3 regions of the Globicatella sanguinis genome follow, and region 1 is predicted to be linked to each of the others. Evidence: predicted binding sites of a transcription regulator. Region 1 holds the regulator's gene; each other region holds the start of a gene.
The links. The regulator CtsR, encoded in region 1, represses protease genes until heat stress. The targets are predictions, from matches to a motif close to TTGGTCAAAAAAGGTCAAANA.
Positions count from the first base shown of each region.

Region 1 (6,441 bases):
CTGTTGAACAATTGATACAATATGCTCAGAGCAGTTTTGATACGAAGATTATTGTAAAAAAAGAGAGTTTGACGGAAGAAATCCCTGTTATAAATGTAGATGGTGGTACGAGAGATATCATACATTCTGTCTATACAGATGATTTCGTAATCAGTGTACCAAAAGGCGATAATCAATTAAACATTGATTATCAATTTATACCTAATGAAGAAAAAACAGGATACCAAAATTATATAACCGCTCCAATAGATAAAGGAGATTTTTTAGGAACATTAAAAATGGATTTTCAACATTATAACATCGAGTACTTACCAACGGCTCAAAACAGTGAAGTACAGGTAGTGGCGAATGAATCGATACCTGAAAAATCAATTTTTGGAAAATTTTTACAATCAGTAATGAGATTTATTATAACGATAATCGAAGCAATTCGAAAATTTTTTACTAACATATTTAATTAGAGGTGATATAGATGAGTCAAGAAGTCGCTATTTTTGCTGGAGGTTGTTTTTGGTGTATGGTACATCCATTTGATCAGTGGCCAGGAGTTATTTCAGTTGAATCAGGTTATACAGGTGGTCATGTTATGAACCCAAGTTATGAACAAGTAAAAACAGGAATGACTGGCCATACTGAAGCGGTAAAAATTACCTATGATCCAGCGATAATTCCTTATCAAAAGCTATTAGAAGTATACTGGTCTGTCATTGATCCTACGGATTTAGAAGGACAATTTGTGGATCGTGGCTCTTCGTATCGACCAGAAATATTTTACACAACTCCTGAGCAAAAAGAATTAGCTGAACAATCTAAAGAGCATTTAGATTTGAGTCAACGATTTTCAAAACCAATTGTAGTACCGATTACTGAAGCAACAGAATTTTTTGTTGCTGAAGATTATCATCAGGATTTTTATAAGAAAAATCCTACTCATTATCAACGGTATCGACAAGGTTCCGGAAGAGACCAATTTATTGAAAGATTTCAGCAATAATTCGTAAAAATGTCATAATTTGTATTGACAATATAGATGTAAATAAGGTATTATTAATCATGTTGTGAATCACATTCACAGGCCGGCTTAGCTCAGTTGGTAGAGCATCTGATTTGTAATCAGAGGGTCGAGGGTTCAAGTCCTTTAGCCGGCATTGATTAGTAATAATCAAAGGTTCCAAAATATCCTTTGCCGGGGTGGCGGAACTGGCAGACGCACAGGACTTAAAATCCTGCGGGTAGTGATACCCGTACCGGTTCGATTCCGGTCCTCGGCATCATTTAAACATTGACTTAACAATGTTTCTAGGCTTCAGTTGTAGTAGTAACTGGGGTCTTTTTTTATTACGTAATTGATTACGTATTAATAAAAAAACTCTTTAGTTTATAAATTATTAGTAGTATTAGTAGTCATTATGAATAATAATTCTTAAATGATTGCTCATGAGCTGGGCATAAACTTGAAAAATTAAATCAATTGATTGCTCGCTAATTAAAAGCGCAGTGGTTGAGTGGTCTCACCTGCGTCTTAAGATTTAGACATCATTTTGATAAATTGAATCAAGTTTATTGATCGGTAATTAAAAGCGGAGTGGTTGAGTGGCCTCAAATTGCGTCTTAAAGAAGTAAGGTATAAATTTGACAAATTCAATCAACTAATTGTTCGGTAGTTAAAAACGCAGTGGTTGAGCAGCCTCAACCTGCGTCTTTCGACTTGTTTGAGGCCTACTCAACTTTGCGGGGGTAGGCTGACGAAGCGAAAATTATTCAATTTTCTAATTCTGGCCTACTCCCAACTGTGCGGGGTGGGCAAACGAAGCGAAAATCATTGAATTTTCTACTTCTGGCCCACTCCCGTTATAATCATCAAAAAAATTGTTTATTTAATTAATATTTTGAACACAATTACTCTGTTTCCGGGTATAATAGTGAGTGAATATAAATAGATAAAAGCATTTTCGAATGTCGTAAGGAGTGGGAAAAAATTGGTGAAACAAAAAAGTTTTACATTATGGATTACGCAAGTTGCTTTATTAACAACATTATGTGTGGTGGGGAGAATTTTCTTTGCGTTCATACCGAATGTACAACCCGTTACAACTATTATCGCAATTGTGACCATTTTATTAGGTTTTAAAGATGGCGTTATCGTATCGTCTTTGACGATGCTAGTTTCAAATCTCATTTTGGGAATGGGGCCATGGGTCGTGTTACAAATTATAAGCTATCTTATCGTCGTTATTTTTGTCTACTTCAGCAATAGATTATTAGAAAAAATGGTAAAAAGAGATTATATATTATTTGGTAGCCGAGCAGTCGTTACCGGTATTGCAGGTATATTGTTTGGCTTTAGTATTTCGTGGTTGTGGACTTTTTTAATACAAGTAGAAAACTTTTGGGTTTATTATTTAAATGGTTTACCTTTTGATTTGGCTCATTCAGCTGGGAATGTGGTATTTTTTATCTTATTATTCCCATTATTGAATAAATTATTCCAACGATATGCTGTCAATTATCAAGGGTTAAAACAAAATTAGTCAAATAATGACCGAAATATAAGATTTTAAGTCGTTCCTCTTTTCAAAGAGGAATTATTATTGTATAATGGTCAAAGAAAGTCAATGTTAAAGGAGGCGAGACTGTGACCCAACGAAATATGACGGATATTATTGAAGCGTATTTAAAAGCGTATTTAGAAAATCAAGAACATCTTGAAATCAAGCGAAGTGATATTGCCGATCGATTTGATTGTGTTCCTTCGCAAATCAATTATGTTATTAATACCCGTTTTACACAAGAACATGGATACCTAGTGGAAAGTAAAAGAGGTGGCGGAGGCTATATCCGGATACTTAAAGTCCATTTGGTAGATGAAGTAGACGAAATCGATCAAATGATTGATTTAATTGGAAATCAGATAAGTCAGCGAAACGGGATCAATATCATCGAAACTTTAACAGAAAGAAAGATTATAACTCAAAGGGAAGCTGCTTTGATTTTATCTGTGATTGAAAAAGCTGTTTTACAAACAATAACGGAGGAAGAACAAATAGCGAGAGCTCAATTATTAAAAACTTTTCTATACCAACTCCGTTATACATACGAATAAGAGGTGAATAAAAATGTTTGAAGAACTATTTACAGAAAGTGCACGACAAGCGATGATTTATGCGGCAGAGCAAGCTTATTATATGCAACATCAAGCAGTCGGCACAGAACATATATTATTAGGTTTATCTCGTGAAGAAACTGGAATTGCTGGAAAAGCATTAAGAGAACATGGTGCAACTTTCAATGAATTGATTTTAGAATTAGAAGCCATACATGGAAAATTTAGTCAACCGCGACTCAATGCTGAAAGAGTTATACCTTACTCTCCACGTGCTAAAAAAGTTATTATGAATGCTTCTAATGATGCGAAACGATTGGGTGCACCAAAAGTTGGAACTGAGCATTTATTATTAGGTATTTTAAAAGAAGAAATTTTAGCAACGGTTTTACTAAGAAACGTTGGTGTTGATTTTGATGAATTACGCAAAACAATTTATGAATTAATTGGCTTAGCTAGTCAAGACCCAACCAGTGGTGGTAACAATCGACGTAGAAGAAATCCTCGTAACAATAAAGAGGCACAAAAGACGTCTAAAACACCAACACTTGATTCAGTTTCTAGAGATTTAACTGAGCTAGCTAGACAAAATGAATTGGATCCGGTGATTGGACGTGAAAAAGAAGTTCACCGAATTGTGCAAATTATTAGCCGTAGAACCAAAAACAATCCGGTTTTAGTTGGGGAACCAGGTGTCGGTAAAACAGCTATAGCAGAAGGATTAGCTCAAAGAATGATTCAAGGAGATGTTCCTCAAGATATCGCTAAGAAAAGTTTAATTATGTTAGATATGGGAGCATTAGTTGCAGGAACGAAATATCGCGGTGAATTTGAAGAGCGCATGAAAAAAATTATCGAAGAAATTTCTGAAGACGGTAATATTATTCTGTTTATTGATGAATTGCATACATTAATCGGTGCTGGGGGAGCTGAAGGAGCGATTGATGCTTCTAATATATTAAAACCTGCTTTAGCTCGTGGAGAAATACAAGTAGTAGGTGCCACTACTTTAGACGAATACCAAAAGTATATTGAAAAAGATGCGGCATTAGAAAGACGTTTCTCTAAAGTACAAATTGATGAGCCTAGTCAAGAAGAATCTATCTTAATTATAAATGGACTAAAAGAAAAATATGAAGATCACCATAAAGTCGAAATTACTGACGAAGCAGTTGATGCCGCAGTAAAATTAAGTTCTCGCTATATGACAGCAAGACGCTTGCCGGATAAAGCGGTAGATTTAATTGATGAAGCTTCTGCACGTGTTCGTATTGATTCTGCGATTATGCCAAACAAAGTCACGACTGAAACAATTGAGCATCAGTTAGCTGAAATTGGCAATAAAAAAGAAGCCGCAATTCTCAATCGTGATTTTGAAGAAGCCGCAAATTTAAGAGAAAAAGAAGTGGCTCTAGAAGAGCAATTAGCAGAACTTGATAAAGCCAAAGAAAAAGCAAATGATGATTCAACTGTATCGCAATTGAAAGTAACAGCACAAGATGTGGCGCAGGTAGTTGCTTTAGCGACGGGGGTGCCAGTCCAACAAATGGAATCAAGTGAAAGCAAACGATTGATTAATCTAGAAGCTGAATTACATGAACGTGTAATCGGGCAAGATGAAGCGGTCAAAGCAGTTGCCAGAGCGATTCGTAGAGCTCGTAGTGGTTTGAAATCACCAAAACGTCCAATTGGATCATTCCTATTTTTAGGACCTACTGGTGTTGGAAAAACGGAATTAGCCAAAACCTTAGCGACAGCAATGTTTGGTAGCGAAGATAGTATGATTCGGGTTGATATGTCTGAATATATGGAAAAACACAGTGTCTCTCGTTTAGTAGGATCACCTCCAGGATATGTGGGGTATGAAGAAGCAGGGCAATTAACTGAAAAAATACGTCAAAAGCCGTATAGTGTTATTTTATTAGATGAGGTCGAAAAAGCTCATCCAGATGTCTTTAATATTTTATTACAAGTATTTGATGATGGTCATTTAACCGATGGTAAAGGCCGTAAAGTAGACTTTAGAAACACAATTATTATCATGACGTCCAATTTAGGAGCAACAGCCTTAAGGGATGAGAAATCAGTTGGGTTTGGTGCAGTTTCAGTAACACAAAACCATGAAGCGATGGAATCTAGAATACGTGAAGAATTAAAACGTGCATTCCGTCCAGAATTCTTAAACCGTATTGATGAGACAGTTGTCTTCCACTCATTAAGTAAGGAAAATATTCGTGAGATTGTTAAATTACATACTGCTGAAATTGTGAAACGTTTAGAAGAATTAGAAATTGAAGCCCGTGTAACGGATACCGCAGTCGATATTATTGCTGAAGCAGGGTTTGATCCAGAGTATGGTGCAAGACCAATTCGACGCGCTATTCAAAAACAAATTGAAGATGAATTAAGTGAACTACTATTAAGTGGTACAATTGCCTTAGGTGACAAAATCACGATTGGTGGTAGAAGTGGTTCGATAAATATTAATAACCGTAGTAAAGAGCAAAGTAAATAATCGAGTCATTCATTTAACAAATCAAGATAATCATTCGACAGTGAAGTCAAGTCCATAATATTGTGTAAAAATAACTAGCACATTTTTTTATTCCATTTTTTGCCTTAACGATCAACTAATTGCTGACAGGTTCTTAGAAGCAATTAAAATGTTGAAGGGCAAAAAATGAATTACATTTGAATATATATTCTATCTGCTGTTAGCCACTCTTCGTCTTGATCGATTAACATTGCTCCGATTAAGCGATAAGCGGATTCAACATTAGGGAAAATCCGAATGACTCTTTCCCGTCTTCTAATCTCTTCATTTAATCGTTCCAGACAATTGGTACTTTTAAGTCTAGGATGAACAACCGATTCGTTAAGATAAGTAAAGGCGTCTTCAAATCCCTCATCAAGAATCGCTAAGCTGGCTTGATATTTCTTTTCTCCTTCATATTTTTTAAAAAGTTCGTTTTTAACGATGCGGGCAATCTTAATATCCTGAATACGAAACAGTGCCTTGATGTCTTCTTTAAATTCTCTGGTCTCTTTTTTCGGTATTTTAGCTAAGATATTTCTTAAGAAGTGAACCTGACATCTTTGCCAAGAAACATTCAGAAAGTTTTCCTTAATTACTTTTACTAGACCCGTGTGTGCATCAGATATAACCATTTTAAGGCCATTTAGGCCTCTTTCTTTTAAGTAGTTAAAGAAGCGAGACCAAGAGTAATCACTTTCGCCATCACTGATGTCAAAACCGAGGAGTCTTCGTTTTCCTTCTTCACTAATTCCGATTGCGATATGACAAGCTTTGGATACAACCTTATGATTTTCTCTTACTT
Region 1 covers NZ_CP126962.1:1,374,586-1,381,026, forward strand. Annotated here, with positions in the region: gene CYJ72_RS05990 (D-alanyl-D-alanine carboxypeptidase family protein) at 1-461, shown strand, start outside; gene msrA (peptide-methionine (S)-S-oxide reductase MsrA) at 473-994, shown strand; tRNA gene CYJ72_RS06000 (tRNA-Thr) at 1,076-1,148, shown strand; tRNA gene CYJ72_RS06005 (tRNA-Leu) at 1,186-1,271, shown strand; gene CYJ72_RS06010 (ECF transporter S component) at 1,983-2,531, shown strand; gene CYJ72_RS06015 (CtsR family transcriptional regulator) at 2,636-3,103, shown strand; gene CYJ72_RS06020 (ATP-dependent Clp protease ATP-binding subunit) at 3,117-5,618, shown strand; gene CYJ72_RS06025 (IS256 family transposase) at 5,789-6,441, opposite strand, start outside.

Region 2 (6,441 bases), 450 kb from region 1:
TTTTTAGGTGGCCTGTTTATGGTGTTGCCTTTCTATTGGATGTTAGTAACAAGTTTAAAATCAGCAGGGGAAGCTATTGCGATTCCTCCTACTTGGTTACCTCGGAATTGGTTGTTTTCAAATTATGAAAAAGCGCTGAAGGTAGCCCCATTCGCTCGCTATTTTTTAAATAGTTTATTGGTCACCTTGACGACCACAACGGGCGAGTTAATTACGAGCATTTTGGCAGCTTTTGCCTTTGCTAAACTAAAGTTTTGGGGTAAAGATGTATTGTTCATTATTTTATTAGCCACCATGATGGTGCCGGGTGAATTAATGACCATACCTAACTTTGTAACGTTAGCAAGTTGGGATATGATTAACACCTATTGGGCTTTGATTATACCATGGCTTGCAAGTGTTTTTTCAGTCTTTACTTTAAAACAATCATTCCAATCGATACCGGATCAGCTTTATTATGCCGCTAAAACCGATGGTGCGAGTGACTGGCGTTTCCTTTGGGAAATGATGGTACCTTTATCTAAATCATCGATTATTGCGGTCATGATATTGAAAGTGATTGGTAGTTGGAATTCGTTTATGTGGCCATTAATTGTCACAAACGATAAGGCATTACGTACATTGCCTGTGGGACTACAAGCTTTTACGACCGAAGCCGGAACTCAATTTGAGTTATTAATGGCGGCGTCAACCTTAGTAGTAGTTCCAATGGTTGTCATTTATCTGTTCTTGCAAAAATATATTATGCAAGGTATTGCAAGTTCTGGTCTTAAAGGCTAGATGACTTAGGATTTATTTTCTGGGAGGAAAACATTAATGAAAAAATTACGCACATTAGCGGCAACTTTATTAGCAGCAACAACTTTAGGCTCTTTTGTTCCATCAGCAAATGCGCAAGAGAAAGTACAAGTAACTTTTTGGCATGCGATGAATGGTCCACACCAAGAAATGTTAACTAAATTAGTTGAAGAATTTAATGCTTCACAAGAAGGGATTGAAGTCGTTGAACAAAACCAAGGTGACTATTCTACTTTACAACAAAGTATTATGGCTTCTGGTGTATCAGGCGATTTACCGACAATTGCTCAATTAACAGCTTCGAACACCCCGGATTTCATGGATCAAGGTTTATTATTACCTTTAAATGACTTATTAACACCTGAAAACGGCTATACTGATGAGTTAAAAGAAGGGGTTTATGAAACTTTCTTAAAAGGTGCTACTTTTGATGATCAAATTTATGCTTTACCATTCTCAAAATCAGTACGCTTAATGTTTGTCAATAAAACAATGTTGGATGAAGTGAATGCTGAAGTTCCAAAAACTTGGGATGAAGTATTGGCATTAGGTGAAAAATTAGATGAAGCTGGAATTGAAAAACCAGCAATGGGACTTGAAAACGAGTTAACCATGGAATATGAAACAATGGCTCGTCAAAATGGTGCAACTTGGATTGCAGATGATTTATCGCAAGTTGATATGTCTTCTGAAAAAGCAATTGAGCCACTTCAATTCATTAAAGATTTATTAGCGAATGAACATGCACGTACAGCAGGTGAAGATGGCTATATGTCTGGTCCATTTGCTGCTGGTGAAAGTGCGTTATATATTGGTTCTTCTGCTGGTTTACAATATGTCTTACCGGGTGTAGAAGAAAGTGGTATCGAATTAGAAACTGCACATATTCCGGTCTTTGGTGATGGTGAAGAGTTAACCTTATTTGCAGGTAATGATTTAGGTGTTTTCAATTCTGCATCTGAAGAACAACAAAAAGCGGCAGTGCAATTCATGTCATTCTTATTAGAAAATACTGACCGTTGGGCGATTGTGACAGGTTATTTACCTGTTACAAAACAAGGCGCAGAATCTGAAGAATGGACTCAATACTTAGAAGAAAATCCACTTGTTAAAGCTGCCTCTGAAGAATTAGAATTTGGTAAGGCACAAGCTGCCTATGTTGGAGCTAGTGAAGTTTACTCTGAGTTAAAAACAGCATTAGAAAATATTATTATTAATGATGCTGAAGCAGCAACTGAAATGGCAAATATCGAAACATTAGTAAAAGAATTTTTAGGTCTATAATTAACAAGACGATTGATAAATGACAACAGTACGGAAAATGAAGGCTTTAACAGAGGCCTTCATTTTTTATAGGCTCTTTGTCAAATGGTGTGAATGGACAGAGGCATTTTTGTTGACCTACAACAAAAAGTATAGAGCCGTTTTATAAAGGATAAACAAAAATGAATTTTTCCTAGAATGCTTTTCGTTGAAACTTGTAACAGTGTTCGATAAAATGACGAAGGAAATATTCAAGTCAATAAGATTGACCTTATTTGACTAATGGAGTATAATGAATCCAGATAAAGTGAGAAAAGGAGCGATAAATTTGAATTTAATACCTACAGTAATTGAACAATCTTCACGTGGAGAACGTGCCTATGATATTTATTCTCGTTTATTAAAAGATAGAATTATTATGCTAAGTGGACCTATTGATGATAATGTGGCTAACAGTGTCATTGCCCAATTATTATTTTTAGAAGCCCAAGACTCAGAAAAGGATATTTATTTATATATTAATTCACCTGGGGGGAGCGTTTCTGCTGGATTAGCTATTTTTGATACGATGAACTTTATTAAGTCTGATGTACAAACGATTGTTATCGGAATGGCTGCGTCAATGGGGGCTTTCTTATTAGCAGCAGGACAAAAAGGCAAACGCTACGCTTTACCTAATTCTGAAGTGATGATTCACCAACCATTAGGTGGAGCGCAAGGTCAAGCAACTGAAATCGAAATAGCTGCCCGTCATATTTTACATACGCGTGAGCGCCTTAATACGATTTTAGCTGATCGTACAGGGCAACCAATCGATATTATTGCCCGCGATACGGACCGTGATAATTATATGACTGCGGAACAGGCAAAAGAATATGGTTTAATTGATCATATTATGGAGAATAACAAATCGTTAAAATAATAGAACGAAAAGAATTTAATATTTTAAATTTTAAGAAAATCTTAATTCTGGGCGAAAGTCCAGAATTTTTTTTATGAAAATATATGTAATATTAAACTCTTTCAAAGAAAGCACTTAACCATTTGTTAATATTGAAATATTTAATCTTATTGGCCAATAATCGCCCATGCAATAGGGGGCAATATCGGCTGTTATTATTTGATTTTGATTGCAAACAATATTGAATAATGGTATAGTATTAATATGGAAAACGATGGACTGATTATTTACTAAAGTTTTTTATAAACTTGAGTGGTTGGTCATTAGTTGCCCAAGAGGAGGAACACCATGAAGGATGTTTTTTCTATGATGCAAGCAATAGCACCTGATTTAAGTGTAACCTTGCGAACGCGCTATGAAATCCTCTATCACTTAAGACAAGTTGGTGAACCATTAGGTCGAAAAAATTTAGCTGAACGGATTAACAGTTCTGAACGTTCAGTACGAACGATTATTGATCTAATGCGTGAACAAGACTTAGTCGAAGTGACAAGAGTGGGGATTCGCTTAACGGAACATGGACATATTGTTTCAGACATGATTTCTGAGACAGTAAAAAACTCAAGTCGTTTACACGATATTGAAGAATCATTAAAAAGTCATTTAGGTATCTCCAATTGTTGGGTTGTACCAGGTGATTTAGATCATGATTCGGTCGTCTATCGGGAATTGAGTTACGCTACTCAACAAGTATTAGAACGCTACTTGAAGTTTGGTCGTAGTATTATTGCGGTGACAGGTGGTGAGACCTTAGCTCATGTCGGCGAAGGTTTAACTGATGATTTGTCCCAAAATCGTGAATTAGTATTTGTTCCAGCCCGTGGCGGTGTTGGGGGTGGATTTAATATCCAATCCAATATTGTTGGCGGTGTGATGGCTCAAAAAACGAATTCAAAATATGTTCCTTTATTTCTACCGGATGCAATGGAAGAAGATGCGTCGAAAATATTGATGACAGATCCTTCGATTAGTCAGGCAGTGGCATTGAGTAAGAAAGCAGATTGTTTATTAGTCAGTGTTGGATCCGCCGAAGTGATGGCAGAGCGTCGGGAGCTTACTGCACAACAACAACAATTATTAAAAGAAAAAAAGGCGATTGGTGAAGCGTTTGGCGTGTTCTTTGATGAACAAGGCCAAGAAGTATTACGATTACCACGGATTGGTATTCAAATAGAAGACGTGAGCCACATTCCTTTAGTTCTGACAATAGTTGGTGGTGCTACAAAAGCACATGCCGTAGAAGGCTATTGTAAATTAGTCCAACATCATGGATGGTTAATCTGTGATGAGGGCGTCGCAAATATGATTTTAAATGAGGAAACTCATTAAAATAAAAAATCCTTAAGGAGGAAGTCAATTATGACAGTAAAAGTAGGTATTAATGGTTTTGGACGTATCGGTCGTTTAGCATTCCGTCGTATCCAAGAAGTAGAAGGAATCGAAGTAGTAGCAATCAACGACTTAACAGATGCTAATCAATTAGCTCACTTATTAAAATATGATACAACTCAAGGTCGCTTCAATGGTGAAGTTGAGGTATTAGACGGAGCTTTCCGTGTTAACGGTAAAGAAGTGAAAGTTTTAGCTAACCCAAATCCAAATGAATTACCTTGGGGCGAATTAGGAGTTGAAATCGTATTAGAATGTACTGGTTTCTTCACTTCTAAAGAAAAAGCTGAATTACACTTACAAGGTGGTGCCAAACGTGTTGTTATTTCTGCACCTGGTGGTAATGATGTTCCAACAATCGTTTACAATACTAACCATGATATCTTAACTGGTGACGAAACAGTTATCTCTGGTGCTTCATGTACTACTAACTGTTTAGCTCCTATGGCAAAAGTATTAAATGACAGCTTTGGAGTTGTTGAAGGTTTAATGACAACTATCCATGCTTATACTGGTGACCAAAATACTTTAGATGCACCACATCGTAAAGGTGACTTACGTCGTGCTCGTGCTGCAGCTGAAAACATTATTCCTAACACAACAGGTGCTGCTAAAGCTATCGGTTTAGTTATTCCAGAATTAAACGGTAAATTAGACGGAGCTGCACAACGTGTTCCTGTAGCAACTGGTTCATTAACTGAATTAGTAACTGTATTAGAAAAACCAGTTACAGCTGAAGAAGTTAACGCAGCAATGAAAGCAGCAGCTAACGAATCATACGGATATAACGAAGACGAAATCGTTTCTTCTGATATCGTAGGTATTACTTATGGTTCATTATTCGATGCAACTCAAACAAAAGTTATGACTGTTGGCGACAAACAATTAGTTAAAACTGTTGCTTGGTATGACAATGAAATGTCATATACTGCACAATTAGTTCGTACTTTAGAATACTTCGCTAAAGCTTAATTTATCAAATAGCGTTTCAAAAGCGTCTATCCAAAAGTGCGGGGAGGCAAAGACGCTTCCCTGCACTTTTTATATATAAAAAACTCTTTAGGAGGAGAAAAGTATGGCAAAAAAAACAGTTGAAGATTTACAAGTTCAAGGCAAAACAGTATTAGTGCGTGTGGATTTTAACGTTCCAATGAAAGATGGCGTTATTACCGACGACAATCGTATTGTTGCGGCTTTAGATACCATCAAATATTTAATCAACAACCAAGCTAAAGTTGTTTTATTCTCTCACTTAGGTAAAGTGAAAACAGAAGAGGATAAAGCTGGTAAATCATTAAAACCAGCTGCTGACCGTTTAGCTGAATTATTAGAACAAGAGGTTAAATTCTCACCAGTTACTCGTGGTGCAGAATTAGAAGAAGCTGTTAAATCTTTAAAAGAAGGCGAAGTATTAGTTGTTGAAAATACTCGTTTTGAAGATATCGATGGCAAAAAAGAATCTGGTAATGATGCTGAATTAGGTAAATATTGGGCTTCATTAGGTGACTTATTCGTCAATGATGCTTTCGGTACAGCTCACCGTGCCCATGCTTCTAACGTAGGCATTGCTTCTCATTTAGAATCTGCTGCAGGTTATTTAATGGAGAAAGAAGTAAAATTCTTAGGTGAAGCAGTGGATAACCCTGTTCGACCATTCGTGGCTATTTTAGGTGGAGCGAAAGTTTCGGATAAAATTAAAGTAATTGAAAACTTATTAGACAAAGCTGATAAAGTTATTATCGGTGGCGGTATGGCTTATACATTCTTAAAAGCTCAAGGTAAAGAAGTTGGTAATTCATTATTAGAATTAGACCGCGTTGAGTTAGCTAAAGAATTATTAGCTAAAGCGGGTGATAAAATTGCTTTACCGGTAGATGTCGTTGTAGCGGATGACTTCTCAAATGATGCGAATACTCAAGTAGTATCTATCGACGACATTCCTGCTGATTGGGAAGGTTTAGACTGTGGACCTAAATCAGTAGAGTTTTACACTGAGATCTTAAAAGATGCGAAAACAGTGGTGTGGAATG
Region 2 covers NZ_CP126962.1:1,823,613-1,830,053, forward strand. Annotated here, with positions in the region: gene CYJ72_RS08160 (carbohydrate ABC transporter permease) at 1-780, shown strand, start outside; gene CYJ72_RS08165 (ABC transporter substrate-binding protein) at 817-2,082, shown strand; gene clpP (ATP-dependent Clp endopeptidase proteolytic subunit ClpP) at 2,390-2,983, shown strand; gene CYJ72_RS08175 (sugar-binding transcriptional regulator) at 3,311-4,351, shown strand; gene gap (type I glyceraldehyde-3-phosphate dehydrogenase) at 4,382-5,383, shown strand; gene CYJ72_RS08185 (phosphoglycerate kinase) at 5,487-6,441, shown strand, end outside.
Region 2: a site for CtsR is predicted at 2,324-2,344, ahead of clpP (ATP-dependent Clp endopeptidase proteolytic subunit ClpP). Genes of this name have one in related genera too.

Region 3 (6,441 bases), 1.1 Mb from region 1:
AAAATAATAATCATTCAGGAGGTTCCTAATGGAAACACAAAACCCAAATAACAAAATAGATTTTTATATTATCTCCGATTCGATTGGTGAGACTGCTAGTAAATTAGCCAAAGCAGCCATTGCCCAATTTCCTACTGTTACTACAGTATTGCATAAATTTATGTTTATTTCAAACAAAGAATCTGCAGATGAAATATTAAAAGAAGCGACAAAGCGTAACGGTATTCTCTTATTGACCTTGGTTAATAACGAGTTAGCTGAATACATTGAGAATTATTGCGAACAACATCAATTAACATACTTCAATATAATGAAACCTGTTCTTAATGAGATTACTAAGCGGACATCCAAAGAACCCAGTAAAGTAGTCGGTGCCCAACACGATTTATCTGAAGAATATTTTGAACGTGTGAGCGCGATGGAGTTTTGTATGCGTTATGATGATGGAAAAGACCCTAATGGTTTAATTGAGGCCGACATTGTCTTACTGGGCATTTCAAGAACAAGTAAAACCCCTTTAAGTATGTATCTCGGCAACATGGGCTATAAAGTCGCCAATCTTCCGCTAATCCCTGAAAACACTATTCCTAAAGTTTTATTTGAAATTGATCCCAATAAAATAGTTGGATTAACAACTTCAAATACCGTCGTCAATTTACATCGTGAAAATCGTATGAAAGAATATGGTTTACCATCAGGTACTAAATATGCCTCAATGGAACGAGTCAATGAAGAATTAAAGTTTTCAAGCGAGCTCTATCAAAAATTAGGGTGTTTAGTCGTAAATACTGCGGAACGTAGTATCGAAGAATCGGCTTCTATTATTGTCCAATCACTAGGATTAACTAATAAAGTTTGGTAATCATTTATAAACACATAGATTTCTGTGCTATTCTATCAAATTCACTTGATTAATACTATAAGCACAGAAATCTTTTTTTCATATTATAACAATGATTGAATTAATTCCTCACGACTGGCAAACGATAATAACGCGATTGGAATGTCCAGAACGGTTTTAGCACCAAATTGCCCCTCATTAGCTAATCGATAAGCCGCTCTTGCATAAGCAGTTAAGACACTAGCTGTAAATTCAGGGTTAGAATCCAAATCTAATTTAAACTCCATCACTTGTTGATTATCGACACCTGTTTGACCACTGGCTACCACAAAACCACCATGAGGTAATCCAGAGTGTTTCTCATCTAATTCCCTTTGAGTTACAAAGTGAACGGTCGTCTCATAAGGTTCAAAATAATTTGGCATCGTGATGATGGCTTCTCTAACAAGATGCTCATCCGCCCCTTCTTTTAATACTACATAACACTCTCGACGATGTTTTTGACGTGCTGTAAGGGGCTGAGATTGACCAGAACGTACGTGTTCAATGGCACTTGTGACAGGTATCGTATATTGTTTGGCATCTTGAACACCTTCGATTCTACGAATCGCATCCGAATGACCTTGCGATACCCCCTTGCCCCAAAATGTATCAAAATGTGGATTGCTTAATATCGATGAAAAGAGTACCCGATTTAATGAAAATAAACCCGGATCCCAGCCCGTTGAAATAACACTTACTTTTTCAGCGTTTGTAGCCACTTGATTAACCTTTGCTAAATGTTGGGCAATTTCCGCATGATTATCAAAGCTATCGACGGTATTAAACCATTGAGTAAATTCCGGCGTTTGTTCAGGCAAATCCGTTGCAGACCCCCCACATAAAATCATGACATCAATCTTATCTTGAAAGTGTTGTGCCTCATTTATTTGATGAACTTTAACTACTGGATCTTGTGGCACAATTGTTTGGGGATCACGACGGGTAAAAATCGCTACTAATTCCATATCGGGTTGTTGTGCGATAGCCAATTCTACCCCACGTCCCAGATTGCCATATCCAATAATACCTATTTTAATTTTGTTCATCAAATCACCTCAATTAAATTTATAAATAAATTCTAATCTTTTTTTAATTTAAATGCAAGTTTTAATATGAAATTAACGGTTATTTTAATATATTTTTATTTCATTTGCATAAATTGAGTCATTAATAAATAAAAATACATCTCTTTATCACCAATGCCCGTCTTCATTTGATAATCCGTTTCAATTAATTGTTGATAAAACCTTTGGATATCTTTTAAGGAATATTTTACTGCTAATTGATTTGCTAATTTCACACGATACGGATGAACCCCTAGTTGGCTTGCAATATTTTGTTCTAATTGTCCGGTACTTGACAATAACTTTACTTGAAGCATTAAGCGAAATTGCGAGATTAACAAAGCCAAAATCGCAATCGGTTCATGTTTCATCAATATTAAATCATCATAAATTTGCTTAGCCTTTGCTGCTTTTCGGCTTAATAAAGCATTGGTTAGTTCAAATACATCCGATTCTAAGACGCGTGGTACTAGTTGTTGAACCACGTCGATAGTTACTTCTTTCCCACTGATGGCATAACTTTTTAATTTAACAATTTCCAACATGGCAGTACTTAAATTAGATTGAACGCGATTCAATAATTCGTTTAAAGCATCGGGAGTAATCTTTAAGTTATTTTCTTGAATATATGATTTTAAATAGTGTTTGACATCCTGTTCTTTAATGGTAGCAACATCAACAATTGTAGACTTGGCACTAAATGCTTTAGTAATCTTTTTACGTTTATCTAACTCATCAGCACTTACTCGCCAAACCACAATCGAATTGGGATTAGGATTATCAAGATAAGCGATTAATTGTTTTTGTTCAGAATCGCTTAATTTTTGATTAGGCTGGGCATTAAAGAAGGTCACATTTTCTACTATAATCAAACGGTATTCTGTAAAAAAAGAATATAACTCCGCTTCGTCTAATACAGCTTGTATAGTATCAACATTCAAATCAATATGCATCACGTCTAACTCATCCGCTGCTGAGAGTGTCGCAGTCAAACTTGACATAAAAGTAGATTGTAAATAACTTTCAGAGCCCAATAATAAATAATTAGGTTGAAAATTCCCCTTCTTGATCTGTTTAATGGCCTCTTGTACTTTCATAGCAACCTCCTTTTTTATTAATTATTATACCTATTTTTACGAATACTAGGTAGTCCCTCTGAATTCATATTAAAAAGTCACGATATCTCTAAACTAATACACACAAATCTATTAGCTCACTACTACGTGACCTTCTATTTAATAATAATTCTATTCCACATGGTATTTATTCTAATATCTATTGGCTCACTACTATGAGACAATCTATTTAGGCTTGGTCTTTTTTAGAAGGTCCAGTGGCCGTATCGACTGTATCATCGGCATGTGGTGCATGCGAACCGGCAGTTGGCTCATAATGATATGTAGGTTCTTGTAATTGTTCATCACAGTCTACATAAAAATCATAACCGTCAAAATACCATTCATCACTTTCTTCAATAAAAAATTTAGTTCCCTTCACTTCAGTCATGACTAAAGGTCGGCTTGGTTCAGCTACTTCCATCCCTAATGAAAAATTTTCATGAACTGGTGAATTACCATAGACTTTACCAAAAAAGCGAATACCAGTCGTGGCTGTTAAACCCATTTCCTCTGCATACCATGCCTGAGCAGCTTCTGATACAACTAATTTCATCTGTTACACCCTCTCAAATTTATCAATGTAGTTTCATTGTAATTAATAATGATTATTTATACAAGTTTATCGATTATTCCTTCAGTAAATAAAATGAACAGTTTCTTTCAACCACAACTATTTCAGAAGTCTTTATTTCACAAATTTTTCATTAAAATATTGTAAAGGTTGCGTAACAGCTTTAATACGTTATAATGAAAGAATAATTTTAACATTTTAAATTTAAATATATATTACAAGGAGGAACTTCATGAAACCAGTAATCGGTATCACCGGAAATATTTCATTATTATCCAGTGCACAACCTTTTAATGTTAATTATTCGCCTTTAGGTTTTAGCAAGGCTATCGAAAAAGTAGGTGGCTCACCTATTATCTTACCTATCATGGACACAGATAATGCTGAAGAGTTGATTTCTATTGTAGATGGCTTATTATTAACCGGTGGTGAAGACGTATCACCTAAATTATATAATGAAGAACCGCGTATGGTCATTGGCCCTACGTCCCCAGAACGTGATCGTAGTGAAATCTTATTGTTAAAAGAAGCAATGAAACAACAAAAACCGATTTTAGGCATTTGTCGTGGTTTACAATTAATTAACGTTGTTTTAGGCGGATCACTTTATCAAGATTTATCTGAAAACAAAGACATTACCATTCAACATGTGCAAAAAACAAAGCCCCATCATCCAACTCATTCTATTGCTGTAAAAGAAAAATCACATATTGCTAAAATCTTTCAAACAGGCGACTATGTGAATTCTTTCCATCACCAAGTCATTAAAGATGTCGCCGACGGATTAACCGTATCGGCTTGGAGTCAAGACAAAGTCGTTGAAGCGATTGAATTATTTGAAAACAATCAGAGTATTTTAGGGTTACAATGGCATCCTGAATTGAATGCACTCAAAAATAATGAACAAAGTTTAGCTATTTTTGCTGATTTGGTTAAACGTGCCAATGATGCTAAACATCATATTAAAGCAAGAAAAGAAACCCCATACTATAATATTTAAGCTTTTAGTACAAAAATTACGTGCAACAAATTGGGAAATCTTATTGTAACTTTTATTTTTAGTTTAAGTCTCAATGTTTTTAACCTCTAGTTGCTAAGCAAAATAATCATAATTTGTTTGGTAGCATCGATTAAAATTTCGCGAGTGGAAAGTTGTATCTACTGCTTTTTTTATGATTAGGCATGCAGTCAAGTCATTGACTAATAATTAAAAACTCAGTAATTGAGTGGGCAAGAAGTAGAACTGCGTATAAATTTCACTTTTTGCTCACTTTTTCGAGTTTTTAAAAGTATTAATAATCCATGTACAATTTATAATATCCTATCGAAGTTGAATGTTATCTTCTATTTTCACTTTGTCATCCTACAATAATCTTACGACCTCCATCTACAAAGGCTAGGGAGTGGGCAAGAAGTAGAAAATTAAATAATTTTCGCTTCGTCTGCCCACCCCCCACAGTTGGGAGTAGACCAGAAGTAGAAAATCGAATGATTTTCGCTTCGTTGGCCTACCCCCGCACAGTTGAGTATGCCTCAAACAAGTCGAAAGACGCAGGTTGAGACCACTCAACCACTGTATATGTCAAATGAAAAAGGGACCACTTTGCTGACGAAAAAGGGACCACCTTGCAGTGGTAATAGGAGCTAATCTTCTCCTTTCTCTAGTCCCTTTTTCCATAGGCTTGTTTGCTTCATTCTGTAACTTTCTCCTCGCATATCTACCACATGGGCTTTGTAAGCGAGACGGTCGACAAGCGCTCCTGTTAAAGTAGGATCTTTAAAGCATTCTTGCCAACGATCAAATGTTAAATTAGTGGTAATAATCACCGATCCCTTTCCTATCTGATTCGATAATAAATTAAAGATAAGTTCAGCCCCCGATTCATCGAAGGATAAATAGCCAAGTTCGTCGATAATCAATAAATCTACCTTCTTTAAGCGCTGCTTAAAACGATAAAATTGACTCTGAGTGACGGCCTCTTTCATCTGGATGACTAGATTAGGGGCGTTGACAAATAAGACATTATAACCCTTTAAACAAGCTTCCATCCCTAATCCAATACTGTAATGGGTCTTACCCGTTCCTGGATTTCCTATAAAAATGGCATTCTCCTTTTCTTCAATAAATTGTAACGTCTTTAAGTTCCGTAGTTCCTTTCTAACAGGCTCCTGAAAGACTGTGTCATCAAAGTCCACCAAATACTTCTTCTGATTAAATTTAGCCGCTTTGATTCGCCTTTGATGACTACGGTCCCGTCGATGCATCACTTCTTCATTCAGCCATTCTTCGATGGCCTCTTCAATGTTCAATCCTCTGGCTTGATACTCTTTTATTAATTGCTGGTGATTCTCTTTAAGAAAGGCCAATTTTAGCTCATTAGCTGCTTCAACAATCTTCATCATATAACTTCCTCCAAACCGAAAAGGTCATTGAATTGATGAAGAGTCTGCTGAGTCTGCTGGATGATGGCATCTTGACTCGACTCCATTGAGGGCTCTTCTAGTGAAGAAAGAAGGCTGGCTTCAATGGTTTGAATGCGAACCTCAGGATTTAAAACTTGATATTTTTCAAGTAGTTCTAGGAAATCTCTTGGTTTATCGCTATAATATTTCTCATAGAGGATTTTCAAATCAGGGTTATACTTCAATGCATGTGAATGCTTTAATGCCCCCGGCTTCTTTTTCAAAGTTTTGATATAGTGGAAGATATCGAGACAGAAGCCTTGAGAACCCTCTATTTTTTGATGCCTAGCGACCTCTTGATCATTAGAATAGATAACTAAGCGGTCATGATAGGCTTTCACT
Region 3 covers NZ_CP126962.1:2,475,515-2,481,955, reverse strand. Annotated here, with positions in the region: gene CYJ72_RS10925 (pyruvate, water dikinase regulatory protein) at 29-862, shown strand; gene CYJ72_RS10920 (diaminopimelate dehydrogenase) at 946-1,929, opposite strand; gene holA (DNA polymerase III subunit delta) at 2,025-3,044, opposite strand; gene CYJ72_RS10910 (HesB/YadR/YfhF family protein) at 3,253-3,618, opposite strand; gene CYJ72_RS10905 (gamma-glutamyl-gamma-aminobutyrate hydrolase family protein) at 3,869-4,636, shown strand; gene istB (IS21-like element helper ATPase IstB) at 5,281-6,039, opposite strand; gene istA (IS21 family transposase) at 6,036-6,441, opposite strand, start outside.
Region 3: a site for CtsR is predicted at 3,067-3,087, ahead of holA (DNA polymerase III subunit delta). Genes of this name have one in related genera too.